4 regions of the Mesorhizobium sp. L-8-10 genome follow, and region 1 is predicted to be linked to each of the others. Evidence: predicted binding sites of a transcription regulator. Region 1 holds the regulator's gene; each other region holds the start of a gene.
The links. Region 1 encodes PhoB, which activates phosphate uptake and scavenging genes when phosphate is short. Its sites were predicted from a motif close to TGTCATNNANCTGTCAT; they were not measured.

Region 1 (3,204 bases):
GACGACGAGGATATCTACGATCCCAGGATCGACGTCGTCGAACTGCGGGCGCGGGTGGGCATGGTGTTCCAGAAGCCCAATCCGTTTCCGAAGTCGATCTACGAGAACGTCGCCTACGGACCGCGCATCCATGGTCTCGCCAAGAACAAGGCCGACCTCGACGGCATTGTCGAGCGGAGCCTGCAGAAGGCTGCGATCTGGAACGAGGTCAAGGACCGGCTCGGCGAGCCCGGAACCGGCCTTTCCGGCGGCCAGCAGCAGCGTCTGTGCATCGCGCGCGCCATAGCGGTGTCGCCCGAGGTGATCCTCATGGACGAGCCGTGCTCGGCGCTCGATCCGATCGCCACCGCCAAGGTGGAAGAGCTGATCGACGAACTGCGCGAGAACTATACGATCGTCATCGTCACGCACTCGATGCAGCAGGCCGCCCGCGTCTCGCAGCGCACGGCCATGTTCCATCTCGGCTATCTGGTCGAGGAGGGCCCCACCGACAAGATGTTCACCAACCCCGACGACAAGCGCACACAAGACTACATCACCGGCCGCTTCGGGTAAGCGGCGGGCGGAAGGACAACGAGGACAGGATCATGGGTGAACATACCGTCACGTCTTTCGACGACGAACTCGATCATGTCGACCGGCTGATCCGCGACATGGGGGACCTTGCGGGGTCGATGGTGCAGGGCTCCACCAGGGCGCTGCTCAACTCCGACACGGCGCTGGCACAGCGTGTGATCTCCGACGACGCCGTGATGGACGCAAAGCAGCGTGAGCTCGACGATCGTGCCATCACGCTGATCGCCAAGCGCCAGCCCATGGCGCAGGACCTCCGTGCGGTGGTCGGCGCGATCCGCATGGCCGCCGACCTTGAACGCATCGGCGATCTCGCCAAGAACATCGCCAAGCGGGTGGGCGCAGTCGGCCAGAGCGTCGCGCCGCGCGGCCTGTCGCATTCGATCGAGGCGATGTCGGGCATGGTGTTGGGTCAGGTCAACGGTGTCGTCGACCACTATGTCGCCGACGACGCCCAGGCCTTGATGAAGCTGCGGGCAGACGACGAGAAGATCGACGTCCAGTACACTGCCGTGTTCCGCGAGCTCCTCACCTATATGATGGAAGATCCGCGCAACATCACGGCCTGCACGCATCTCCTGTTCTGCGCCAAGAACCTCGAGCGCATCGGCGACCATGTCACCAATATCGCCGAGAACGCCTATTTCGTCATGACGGGAGAGCAGCTTCCGGTGCAGCGGCCGAAACACGACGAAACCTCGACGACAGTCGCCGAATGAGAAAGGCTTGACCGCAAGAATACCGAGGAGATCCGACCCGCATGATTGCCCCCAAGATCATGGTCGTGGAAGACGAGGAGCCGCTATGCGTGCTCCTGCGCTACAACCTGGAAGCCGAAGGCTATCAGGTCGAGGTCATCAATCGCGGCGATGAAGCCGAGCTCCGGCTGCAGGAAAACGTACCCGACCTTCTGGTCCTCGACTGGATGATCCCCGCCGTGTCGGGCATCGAGCTCTGCCGGCGATTGAGGATGCGTCCGGAGACCGAGCGGTTGCCGATCATCATGCTGACGGCGCGCGGCGAGGAGAGCGACCGGGTGCGTGGCCTTTCGACCGGGGCCGACGACTATCTGGTGAAGCCGTTCTCGACGCCGGAATTCGTCGCCCGGGTTCGTGCTTTGCTGCGCAGGGCCAAGCCCGAAGTGCTGTCGACGGTGCTCAAGGTTGGCGACATCGTGCTCGACCGCGAAGCGCACCGGGTCTATCGCAAGAAGAGCGAGATCAAGCTCGGCCCGACCGAGTTCCGCCTGCTCGAGTTCATGATGCAGCATCCCGGGCGCGTCTTCTCGCGCAGCCAGTTGCTCGACAATGTCTGGGGCGAAACGATCTATATCGACGAGCGCACCGTCGACGTGCATGTCGGCCGCCTGCGCAAAGCGGTCAATACGGCCCGCATGCCCGATGTGATCCGCACCATCCGCGGCGCCGGCTACGCCATCAACGAGGCGTGACGTCCCCGCTGGAGCAATTCCAGCAAGAGTGCGCAGCGGTCTTGCGTCCGGAATTGCGTGACAACAATGAGTCAGGGCGTCTCGGCTTTTCGAAGAAAGGCGGAAATGCTGCTCCAGCGCGGGCCGGCGATTGCCGTCGGGCCCGCGTCAGGGCGCCCCACCGGCCGGGCGTGACACCGAACGCCTTCTTGAACTGACGGTTCAGGTGGCTCTGGTCGGCAAAGCCGGTCCTGGCCGCGATATCGGCCAGGTTCTCTCCAGCCTGGATGAGGGCGGTTGCCCGCGCCAGCCGCCGCATCAGCAGGTAGCGGTGCGGGCTGGTCCCGAAAAAGGCGCGGAACTGCCGCGCCAGACTGAACCGGTCGAGTCCGGTCACGCCCTCCAGCGCGTCGGAGCGCACGACACGGTCGAGATTGGCTTCCAGATAGTCGCGTGCCATCTCCAGCCGGGGGACATCGAGGGTGATCCTGGAAGGGGCGGGTCCATCGGCATGGCGCGACAGGCCGTCCGCCAACTCGGTGACGAGTTGGACGACGGCCAATTCGTCGAGTTCGCCCTCGATATCGGAGAGGCAGGGCAGCAGCGTCTCGCGCAGCCGCCGATCGGTGACGACGGGGTCGCGGACGAAAGGCAGCGGGGCACAGCTCGCTGCCAGGCTTCGCCGCAACAGGGCGGGCTCGAGATAGAGTATGCGATAGTGAAGTCCGGCATCGGTCGCGGCGCCGCCGTCATGCATCTCGTCGGGATGCAGCACGATCACCTGGCCCGGCAGGCTGTTTCGGACCTCGCCCCGGTAGCGGAATGTCTGAACGCCGTGCAAGGTCACGCCGATCGCATAGGTGTCGTGGCGATGAGGCTCGAAGGCGTTGCCGAAGAACTTGGCGTCGATGCGCTCCAGGCCGGGGAAGGGCGGTGCCGGCACGATGCCGCCCTCGTCGGTGCGCCCGCACAAACGTTCAAGACCGGATTGTTCGTTCCAGCCTAGATCGGGAGACATCTTGCCATCTTCCCAGCGGTGATACGATCCATGTTCCAGACCAAAGTCGCCATCGTCCTGCGCAGTGACCTTGCCGTGTGGCAGAAGCTGAACGTCACGGCCTTCCTCACCACCGGCCTTTCCTTCCGAGCTCCCGAGATGATCGGCGACGAATATGTGGATCGCGATGGCAATCGCTACAACC
Region 2 (3,204 bases), 390 kb from region 1:
GCGAGATCGCGCAGGCGGCTTCGGTCCAGTGGCCGGAATTGTGGACGCGCGGGGCGATCTCATTCGCTAGCAGGCTGCCGTCGGCGAGTACGAAGAACTCGACCCCGATCACGCCGACATAATCGAGAGCCGTCAGTATGGCAAAGGCCGCCTCGCGCGCCGCATCGGCCGTGTCTGGAGAAATGCTGGCGGGCACGGTGGAGCGGTGCAGAATGCCGTCGCGGTGGACATTCTCGGCCGGGTCGTAGGCCGCGAGCGCGCCGTCAAAGCCGCGTGCAGCGATGATCGAAATCTCGTGGGTGAAGGGCACCAGGCTCTCCAGGATGAGCGGCACGTCACCCATGGCGGCGACGGCGCCGGTGAGGACCTGGCCGTCGCCGGCACGGAACAGGCGCTGGCCCTTGCCGTCATAACCCAGGCGCCGGGTTTTCAGGATGCCTGCTCCGTCGAACACGGCCAGCGCCTCGACCAACTGCGCATCGTCGTCAACGGGGCGGAACCCGGCAGTGGCGATGCCGATGCCGTTCAGGAAGGTCTTCTCAACGAGGCGGTCCTGAGCCGCTTCGAGTGCACGTGGCGGCGGAAAGACCGGCACGCTTGCGGCAAGCGTCGCCGCGGCTTCGACGGGGACGTTCTCGAATTCGTAGGTGACGACGGCACTCCGGCGGGCAAGCTCGGCCAGGGCGTCCGGACTGCCATAGGCGGCAACGATCTGGCCGTTCGCGGCCTGCGCGGCCGGGCAGTCCGCCTGCGGCTCGAGCACGACCGTCCGGTAGCCCAGGCGGGCCGCGGCCATCGCCAGCATCCGGCCGAGCTGACCGCCGCCCACGATGCCGATGGTCGCGCCGAGCGGAAGTGGCTTCATGCCTCGTCCGACGGGCTTCATGCCTCGTCCGACGGTCTGTCGGCCACCCTGGCGGTCTGCGCGGAGCGCCAGTCGTCGAGGCGGCCGGAGAGCGCGGGATCGGTAAGGGCGAGGACGGCGGCGGCGAGCAGGGCCGCGTTGACGGCGCCGGCCCGGCCGATGGCCAGGGTGCCGACCGGTATGCCTGCCGGCATCTGCACGATCGAGAGAAGCGAATCCTGCCCCGACAGCGCCTTGGATTCGACGGGGACGCCGAAGACCGGCAGCGGGGTGAGTGCGGCGGTCATGCCCGGCAGGTGCGCGGCGCCGCCGGCGCCCGCGAGGATCACCTTGAAACCAGCCTCCCTTGCGCCCCTGGCGAAGTCGTAGAGCCTTTCGGGCGTTCGGTGGGCCGAGACGATGCGCGCCTCGTGAGAGACGCCGAGCGCCTCGAGGGTCTCGGCGGCGTGTTTCATGGTCGCCCAGTCGGACTGGCTGCCCATGATGATCGCGACATCGGCGCGTTTGTGCTGCACCAGCAATTCCCCAAAAATCGTCAGCGGCGGCTTAGCCGAAATGCTTGTCGACCGCAACGGCACCGGGCGCTCTGCATCGGCCCGAAGATCGGAAATCGATTCCCGGAAAGCACGATGCGTATGCGGAAAAGTGTGGAGCGTCCGTTACGCGCCCAAATGGACGCGCGGCGCTCCAGGGTCGACCGAGAAGTGCGGCCGACGGGGCGTCGTCAGGCTATGATGTCGGGAATGATCCTGTCTTCCAGCGCTTTCAGCCGGTCCTTCAGCACCAGCTTCTTCTTCTTCATACGCTGGATCTGCAGCGGGTCGCAACCCATGGCGATCATCGCGTTGATCGCGGCGTCGAAATCGGCGTGTTCCTGCTTCAAGCGCGCGAACTCGAGACGAATTTCGGCCTGTTCCTGTTCCGACATGCTTACCGTCTGCAGAGTCTCCGGCGCCCCGTCATGGCGCCACACCGGCGGGTCCGGAAACTTTCGAATCCGGCGCGGTGCTCTTACCACATTTCAAAGCGTCGGGAAATGCTACTACCGCACGTTCGACATTCATATGACTTGATGCCAGAGTGTCACAGTACCGTCACAGGCTGGCGGCGGGTGGGGCCGTGATGGTGCGTCGAGCAACCATGAAAGGGAGAGCCAATCATGTCTCTTGCATCCCATCTTGAGGAGCTGCAGCGGAAACACGGCGATATCGAACGCGAGATCGACGAGGCGATGGCCCATCCGTCGGTGGACGATCTCGAAATCGTGAATCTCAAGCGGCGCAAGCTGGCGCTCAAGGACGAGATTGAGAAACTGAGGTCGCGCACGACCCACTGACCCAGGGAGGTCCTCTTCCGCGTCGTTCCGGGAACGGGGCGAAGTTTCGAACGCGTTGAACGAAGAATGCAGAGCGTCGCTCTCGTGTCCTAAGGAGACGGGGACGCTCTGCATCGTGCCAAATCGGACTTGCGGCCCGCGGCGAGCCGCGGTGCGGGTTTGGTGTAACACAATGGTCATTCTTGACTGACATCGCGGCGACCGATCTCGCCGTTCCATGCCGGGCCGTTACCCTTGCGCCGCCCGGGTCTCGACCTGATCAAGGATAAGGATAATCGCCCTGCCGCGATGCGTGACATCGTAGAAGAAGCCGCGCGGAAACCGCGACAGCCGGGATCGGGCGACGAGCCCGCCGTCCCCAGGCGCATCCGGCCGTTCGGCCATGACCTTGGGCGTGATGCCGGGCAGTTCGTGCAGCGTGAGGGGCAGGCTCGTCGTTTCGGGGAGGGGCGCCCAACTGGTCCGCCGAAAGGCCGACGGGACGTGGCTCCATGTCATCGACCATGCAGCGGGATCCAGCACACCGCCGGTGGCGGCCATGCTTGCGCCCTTGAGCTCATCCGGCCACCTACTCCCTGAATATGCGCTGCATCTGATCCCTGACCGGCCGCGTGAGATAGGCGAGCACGGTGCGGTCGCCCTTCGTGATGAAGGTCTCGACGGGCATGCCGGGCACCAGCTTCAGGGCGGTTCCATTCGCGCCTGATGGCGCATCGACCGAGAGCTTCACCTGATAGTAGGCCCGGCCAGTCTTCTCGTCCGTCAACAAGTCCGGAGAGATCATCGTAACCTCCCCCGCTCCGTCCCGGAGGTTGGGATCAGCGAACGCGCTGAAGCGAACGACCGCCTTCTGCCCGATCCGCAGTTCCTCGATCTCGCGCGGCTCGATCTGTGCGTCTACCACAAGCTGGTCGTCCTCGGGCACAATCAACATGGCGACCTCGCCGGCGCTTATGACGCCGCCGACCGTAAAGACGCTGAGCTGGTGCACCTTCCCGGACAC
Region 3 (3,204 bases), 2.4 Mb from region 1:
CTCGTATCGTCGAGGCACGGCTGGACGTCCTTCATCCGCAGCCTTCCGCCGTCGGCTCAGGGCGAAACACCGGAGGTCACCCGGGCCGGAAACGCTTCCGGCCCGTCGTCGCGACGGGCCGGTGACCGGATCGGGCGGCGCCGAAGGCGCTTCCCGACAGAGGCTCGTACCTTATTTGGCCTTGAGGAAGTCGGCTACTTCGAGCAGCACGAATTCGTTGTCGTCGGCCTTGTCGATGGCACGGCCGGCCGAGAACGGCAGGTTGTTGTCGTTGCCCACGACGATGTGGCTGTCGTCGACCACGTCGACATTCTCGATGGTCACGAAGGGCATGTCATAGAAGCCGTCGCCGCCGCCCTGGCGCTTCTTGCCATCGGGATCGGCGATCGCGAGCAGATCGATATGGCCGATCTTGCGCACTGCCTTGCCGGCATTCTCCTCGGTCATCTCGATCTTGTAGATCCGCTTCACCTTGGATCCCCTGGCGAAGCAGTCCGGCTTCGGATTGGCGGCGTCGGCGCAAGCCTTGCCGGCCACCCCTGCACCGTTGTCGCGCTCGATCACTAGGGCGGTGGTGGCATCGATCATGTTGAAGTCGCCGATCGCCTCGCCGCCGTCGGCCAGCGGATAGAGCCAACTGCGCCCGGTCCAGGCCTTGCCGGCCACGTCGAACTCGACGATGCGCAGCGCAGTCTTGCCGTCCACCTGTTCGACGGCGCCGTCGGCCATATAGCGCGGACCTTCCAGCAGCCCGTAGAGTTTGCTGCCGTCCTTCGACATTGCGAGCCCCTCGTAACCGCCCGAGCGCTTCAGGTTGAAGGCCGGAATCTTGGCGGTCGGATTGGCCGGCAGCGTCAGCGCCGGATGGTCGGGTGAACGAACCGGCTCGCCGTCGACGACGGTCTCGAAGACATCGGTCAGCTTGCCGTCGGTGTCGAACTTCAGGAGATACGGACCGAATTCCTCGCCGACCCAGAAACCGTCGGCCACCGGCTGGATGGATTCGACGTCGAAATCGGCGCCGGTGAGGAAGCGGTTCTCGCTGCCTTCCAGCACGATCGGGAATGGCGCCTTCTTCTCGGGATCGGTGAGGAACACGGTCCTGACGCGTTCGACCGAGCCGGCGTTCCAGTCGAATTTCAACAGATGCAGCATCAGCGCGGCGTCGGACGAGTTCATCTTGCTGCCGAAGCCGTTGTCAGAGAGCGACCAGAAGGTCCCGTCACCGTTGGACTTGATACCGGAGAAGCCCTGCACCGGCTGTCCGTCGAAGGGCAGCGAAAGCCCGGTCGGGCGCACGCCGTCCTTGCCCGGAACGGTGCCGAGGCCCTCGGCGCGGCGACGATCCGGCGTAGTGAACTTGCCGGAGGCCTGCAGATGTCCGGGTGCGTTCTCCGGCGCCTTGATGATCGTGTTCGCCGGCAGGATGGCGTGGCCGACCAGCTTGGCGTTGAACTGCTGGTCGTCGGCCGTTGCGGCAGTCGTCAGAGCGATGACGGCAGCCGCCGAGAGAAGAGAGCGTCGCATGGGAAACCCGTTTCAAGAGGGATCGAACGGCCGCTAGCTATGGTGGCTCGATGTCTGCCGGGTGACGCTTCGATGAAACTTTGATGATGGGGAACACGAGCCCCGGGCGCAGATGTCGGGCGCATGGGACGGGCCGGATTTGCTGTCGCCCCGCCGCGTCGGCGATGGGGAGCAAAAGGAGATACTGCAAGGGGCTGAAAACAAGTGTCGGCGAAACTGTCGATGCTTCTGGAAACGCCCACCGGGCCGGTCGCAACTGGGTGATAATCCGCGGTTGAAGGGCGAAGTTCATTGGTCGACATAGTTGTCGCTTCATGTCACCCTTCGTTTGCCTAGAATCACCCGAATGCTTAAGGGGACAGTTCATGCACAGCTTCGAGGTCTACAAGGATAAGAAGGGTGAGTTCCGCTTCCGTTTCCGTGCAGGGAATGGGGAGCCCATGTTTGCGTCCGAAGGCTACAAGACGAAGGCGTCGGCGATGAAGTCGATCGACTCCATCAAGAAGAACGCGGCCGAGGCGGAAGTGAAGGACCTGAGCGTCGCCCCGAAGGCCGCGCCGGCCAAGGCCGCCAAGGCGGCGGGCAAGAAGCCCGCGGCAAAGGCGGCGGCAAAGGCCAAGCCGGTCGCCAAGGCTGCCGCAGCCAAGGCGGCACCGGCGGCCAAGACGGCCAAGGCCGCGGCGCCCAAGCCCAAGGCGGCTGCCAAACCGGCTGCCGCGCCCAAGGCGAAGAAGGCAGCGAAGTAACCAGGCCGACTGGGCAATATCTCCGAAGTACTCCGGCTCCTTCGCGACGCCGATCCCGAAGATCATCATCGCTTCCTGGGAATGTGGCAGGTCGTCAGAGCCGTGGGCCGGAGTACGGCTGGCAGCACCCTCGCCTCTGGATTGCCGGATGCCTATCGTGGGCAGAGCAGGTGTCTTGTGTTCGCGGGAGCATGCGCTGCCGAAGACCACTTCGGCTTTCGGGTGAGGATTTGCCGTCGGTCGACAGGCTCGACCGGTGGAGCGCGTGAACGCGTGGCACACGCCTGGCGCGAAAGCCACGCGAGCCGGATAGGTACCGCCGTCGACTGCGAACAGCCGGTTGCGCCGGCATTTACGTTGCATGGATGCGTCATCGTCCGTGCCCGCTTGTATCAACCAGGTGCCGCGACTTCCGGCTAAGGCTTTGCCGTCACGCCCCCCGGCGCGGGCTCGCGGCATCCGGTCGTCGTGGGGAAGGTGAGCGGCAGCCCCTTCGTCGAGCGGACCGCCAGATAGGCCCAGGCTTCCGCCTCCATCGAATCGCCGTTCAGGCCGGCATCCTCGGCGAGGATGACCTCGGCATGTTTCGCCTTGTTTCCAAGGTCGGCCATGATGTGCGGGTTCTTGCGTCCGCCGCCGCAGACGATCCAGAGCTTGGGCGCTTCCGGCATGTGCTCCGCCGATTTGAGGATGGCTTCGGCCGACAGCGCGGCGAGCGTCCTTGCTCCGTCCGCCAGTTCCAGCCCCTCGGCTTCGTCGAGCGTGAAGTCGTTGCGGTCAAGGGATTTCGGCCCCGCTCTTTCGAAGAACGGGTTGCCGAGATAGCGCTCGATGACCGCCGCAACGGTGCCGCCCTCGCTGGCGATCACGCCGTCGGCGTCGAATGGCACCCCCCCTTCACGTGCCACCCATTGGTCGATCAGCGCATTGC
Region 4 (3,204 bases), 2.9 Mb from region 1:
GAACGAGGTTGTTCCGCCGGCTGCGCAACTCGGCCTCCTCGCGCTCGAGCATCATCAGCCTTTCCTGCTGGGCGGCCTGCTGGCTGCGGCGGAATTCCAGGCTGTCCGGCATCGTGTCCCTGTTCTCGGTCTTGAATTTCAGCAGGTCGGCCTCGACCTTCGTCAGTTCCGTCTTGAGCCGCTCGACCTCGGCCTCGAAGAACTGTGCCGTGTCACCAGCGCGGTCGGCGCGTTGCCGGGCATTCTTGTGCAGGATGAAAGACACGATCTCATTGGCGACATCGGCGGCAAGAACCGGATTCGGCGCATCGAAGGAGATTTCCACGACGGTCACTTCCTGGGCGGGGGGCGATACCTGCTCGTAGCTGGTGCGCGCTCGCATGTCCTTGGCGATGTCGGCATCGGAGAGCCCGGCGACGTCGCTGCCATAGACATTCAGCTTTCGAGCGAGCGCGACCAGATTGTCGGTGGTGTTCGCCTGCTCCTGGACGATCTGCAACTGTTCGAGAGCCGTCGTGGGAACGGTCGACCGGGCCAGTGCCGTGGGGATCTGCGGCGCCTCCACCAGGATCTTGGAGCTGGCGCGGTAGACCTCAGGAAGGAACAGGGAGACGACAGCGGAGGCGACCACGACGACAGCAGCCGTCGCCAGGAAGTAGGGCGCGCGGCGCAGCAGTATCGACAGATAGAAGCGGAGATCCAGGTCACCCATTTTTTGAACGCTACCCGAGTCTTGGCATTTGACCGGTCTTGTCGAGCGCTCATTGTCGGGCGGCGGTCGGCCTCAGGATAGATCATCGATCGGGGGAGGCACGGACTGGGGATTTAAGCCGCCCGCTAGTCCCAATGGATTAGTTGTTGCCACCCATGCTGTAGCGCTCGGGCGCCATGGTCCGGCCGCATTCTGCGTCGTCCGGCGACGCCCTGGACCGGAAATGGTCAGGCCGCTTCGAAATCGCTGTCGATGCGGAAACGCAGGCGTCCTTGCGGGATGATGGCGTGGCCGAGAAGGATCGGCTTGCGCGCCGCGTCGCAGTCGACATAGGTCATCACCAGCACGGGCGCCTCGACCGGAATACCGAGTGCTGCCGCCTCGCGCGGGCGCGGCATGCGGCAGTCGATCCAGGTCGAGGCACGGAAGAACTCGCCGACGCCGTGCCGGGAAAGCGCCTGGGTGAAGCTGCCGCTTTCGGCGAAACTCTGCTCGATGCCGTCGAAGCGCTCGGCGTCGAACATGTGGTATCCATAGGTGGCCAGGTCGGCGCCGGCCGTGCGCACGCTTTCCGTCACCAAGAGTTCCGCGCCGGCGCCGAGGCCCAGCATGCGCGACAGTCGCGCCGTCGAAGGTCGCCGGTAGCTGTCGACCAGCCGGCCGCTCGGCCGGGCGTCGAAGCGCTTCTCCACCTCGCTCCATTTGGCATTGCGATCGAGCCTGTATTCGAAGGGCTCCCCGGCGACGAAGACGCCGCGCCCCTTGTGCGCGGTCACGATGCCGCGCCCGGCAAGCTTGGCAAGGGCCATGCGCACCGTGTGCCGGTTGACGCCATAAAGGCCGACGAGCTCATGCTCGCTGGGCAGCCTGTCGCCGGGTCCGTAGAGCCCGGTCTGAATGTCCACCTCGATGTCCGTCTCGATCTGGCGCCAGACCGCGACGCCGGCGCCGCGCCGAAGTGCGGGTCTCTCGTTCGAGGCCTTGTCCATGCCGCTGCGCCCTCTGTGGATCGTCACAAAACGATCATGTGCCCGTTACGCGTCCGATACACAACTTGTCTAGATGATCTCGACAGGTCAAGACGAAAAACGGAGCCGGGATTTGCTCGACTATGCCGCCAGCCGGATGCTCAGGATGGGCATCACCGTCTTCGCGATCGTGACCGCCGTCTTCTTCGCAACGCGGGTCTCCGGCAACGCCGTCGACTTCATCGCCGGCGAGGGACTGGGCGCCGAGGACCGGCAGCGCATGATCGATTATTTCGGCCTGTCGCAGCCGATCTGGGTCCAGTACGGCCGCTTCCTCTATGCCTTCGTCGACGGCAATTTCGGCATCTCGCTCGTCGAACGCCGGCCGGTGGTGACGATCATGGCCGAGCGCATCATGCCCTCCCTCCAGTTGATCGGCAGCGCGTTGCTGGTGACCTTCCTGGTCGGCATACCCGCCGGCGTGCTGGCCGCGGTCTATCGCAAGTCGTGGATCGGCAGCGGCATCATGACCGTCGCCTTTCTCGGCTACGCCGTGCCGAACTTCATCCTCGCCATCTTCCTGCTGCTGATCTTCTCATTCTGGCTGGGCTGGCTCCCGTCGACCGGCAACGCCACCCTGGCCAACTATGTCATGCCCGTCCTGGCGCTGTCGGCCTTCTACATTGCCGGTCTGACGCGCTTCACCCGCAACGCCATGCTCGACGTGCTGAGCCAGGATTATCTGCGCACCGCGCGGTCGAAGGGGCTGCGTGAGCGCAAGGTCATTTTCAAGCATGCGCTGCGCAACGCCTTGATCACCATATTGTCGGTCGTCGGACTTCAGGTCGCGGCCCTCGTGGCCGCGGGCAATGTCGTGGTCGAGACTGTCTTCGCCTGGCGCGGCATGGGCGAACTGCTCGTCTCGGCCGCGCTCAGCCGCGACTATCCCGTTCTGCAGTTCGGCGTGTTGTGCGTGGCGGTGGTCGTGATCGTCGTCAATCTCGTCGTCGACATCGCCTATGGGCTCGCCGATCCGCGCGTGCGCCTGGCAAAGGTCTGAGAGGCAGCCGGCATGACGGACACCACAGCCGATCGTCCTGTTGCCCGCGCCGGACGGACGCCGCGATACCTCGCGGCGCTCCGGGAATTCTGGTCCGAAGCGGACTGGATCATGCGGCTCTCGCTGCTGCTGGCACTCGCGCTTGTTGTCTGCGCCGTTGCGGCGCCGCTGATCGCCCCGTTCGATCCGAACGCCCAGAGCCTGCTATCTCGGCTGCGTCCGCCGGTCGGCTTCGAACGCGCCCGGCCCGACTACCTGCTCGGCACCGACGAGCTCGGCCGGGATATCCTGTCGCGCTGCCTCTACGGGCTGCGGCTCACCCTCTCCGTCGCCTTTCTCGGCGCGATGATCGGCCTCCTCCTCGGCGGTTCGCTCGGGCTTCTGTCCGGACTGGCCGGCGGTCTCGTCGACGACCTGATCATGGGGCTGGTCGATATCCAGATCGCCGTGCCCTTCACCTTGAT

Region 2: the regulator PhoB is predicted to act here: its motif matches at 1,947-1,963, upstream of JN280_RS09430 (YdcH family protein).
Region 3: the regulator PhoB is predicted to act here: its motif matches at 1,589-1,605, upstream of JN280_RS22125 (esterase-like activity of phytase family protein).
Region 4: the regulator PhoB is predicted to act here: its motif matches at 1,723-1,739, upstream of phnF (phosphonate metabolism transcriptional regulator PhnF).

Annotation. Positions count from the first base shown of each region.
Region 1 covers NZ_AP023263.1:2,411,340-2,414,543, forward strand. Annotated here, with positions in the region: gene pstB (phosphate ABC transporter ATP-binding protein PstB) at 1-555, shown strand, start outside; gene phoU (phosphate signaling complex protein PhoU) at 588-1,292, shown strand; gene phoB (phosphate regulon transcriptional regulator PhoB) at 1,334-2,023, shown strand; gene JN280_RS11325 (AraC family transcriptional regulator) at 2,010-3,020, opposite strand; gene JN280_RS11330 (DUF2000 family protein) at 3,051-3,204, shown strand, end outside.
Region 2 covers NZ_AP023263.1:2,018,933-2,022,136, forward strand. Annotated here, with positions in the region: gene JN280_RS09415 (5-(carboxyamino)imidazole ribonucleotide synthase) at 1-865, opposite strand, end outside; gene purE (5-(carboxyamino)imidazole ribonucleotide mutase) at 883-1,380, opposite strand; gene JN280_RS09425 (YdcH family protein) at 1,590-1,793, opposite strand; gene JN280_RS09430 (YdcH family protein) at 2,025-2,201, shown strand; gene JN280_RS09435 (hypothetical protein) at 2,430-2,741, opposite strand; gene JN280_RS09440 (HlyD family type I secretion periplasmic adaptor subunit) at 2,770-3,204, opposite strand, start outside.
Region 3 covers NZ_AP023263.1:4,804,171-4,807,374, reverse strand. Annotated here, with positions in the region: gene JN280_RS22125 (esterase-like activity of phytase family protein) at 172-1,527, opposite strand; partial or broken gene JN280_RS40135 (YegP family protein) at 1,893-2,072, shown strand; gene JN280_RS22115 (anhydro-N-acetylmuramic acid kinase) at 2,690-3,204, opposite strand, start outside.
Region 4 covers NZ_AP023263.1:7,969,194-7,972,397, reverse strand. Annotated here, with positions in the region: gene JN280_RS36990 (GumC family protein) at 1-712, opposite strand, end outside; gene phnF (phosphonate metabolism transcriptional regulator PhnF) at 940-1,701, opposite strand; gene JN280_RS36980 (ABC transporter permease) at 1,814-2,740, shown strand; gene JN280_RS36975 (ABC transporter permease) at 2,753-3,204, shown strand, end outside.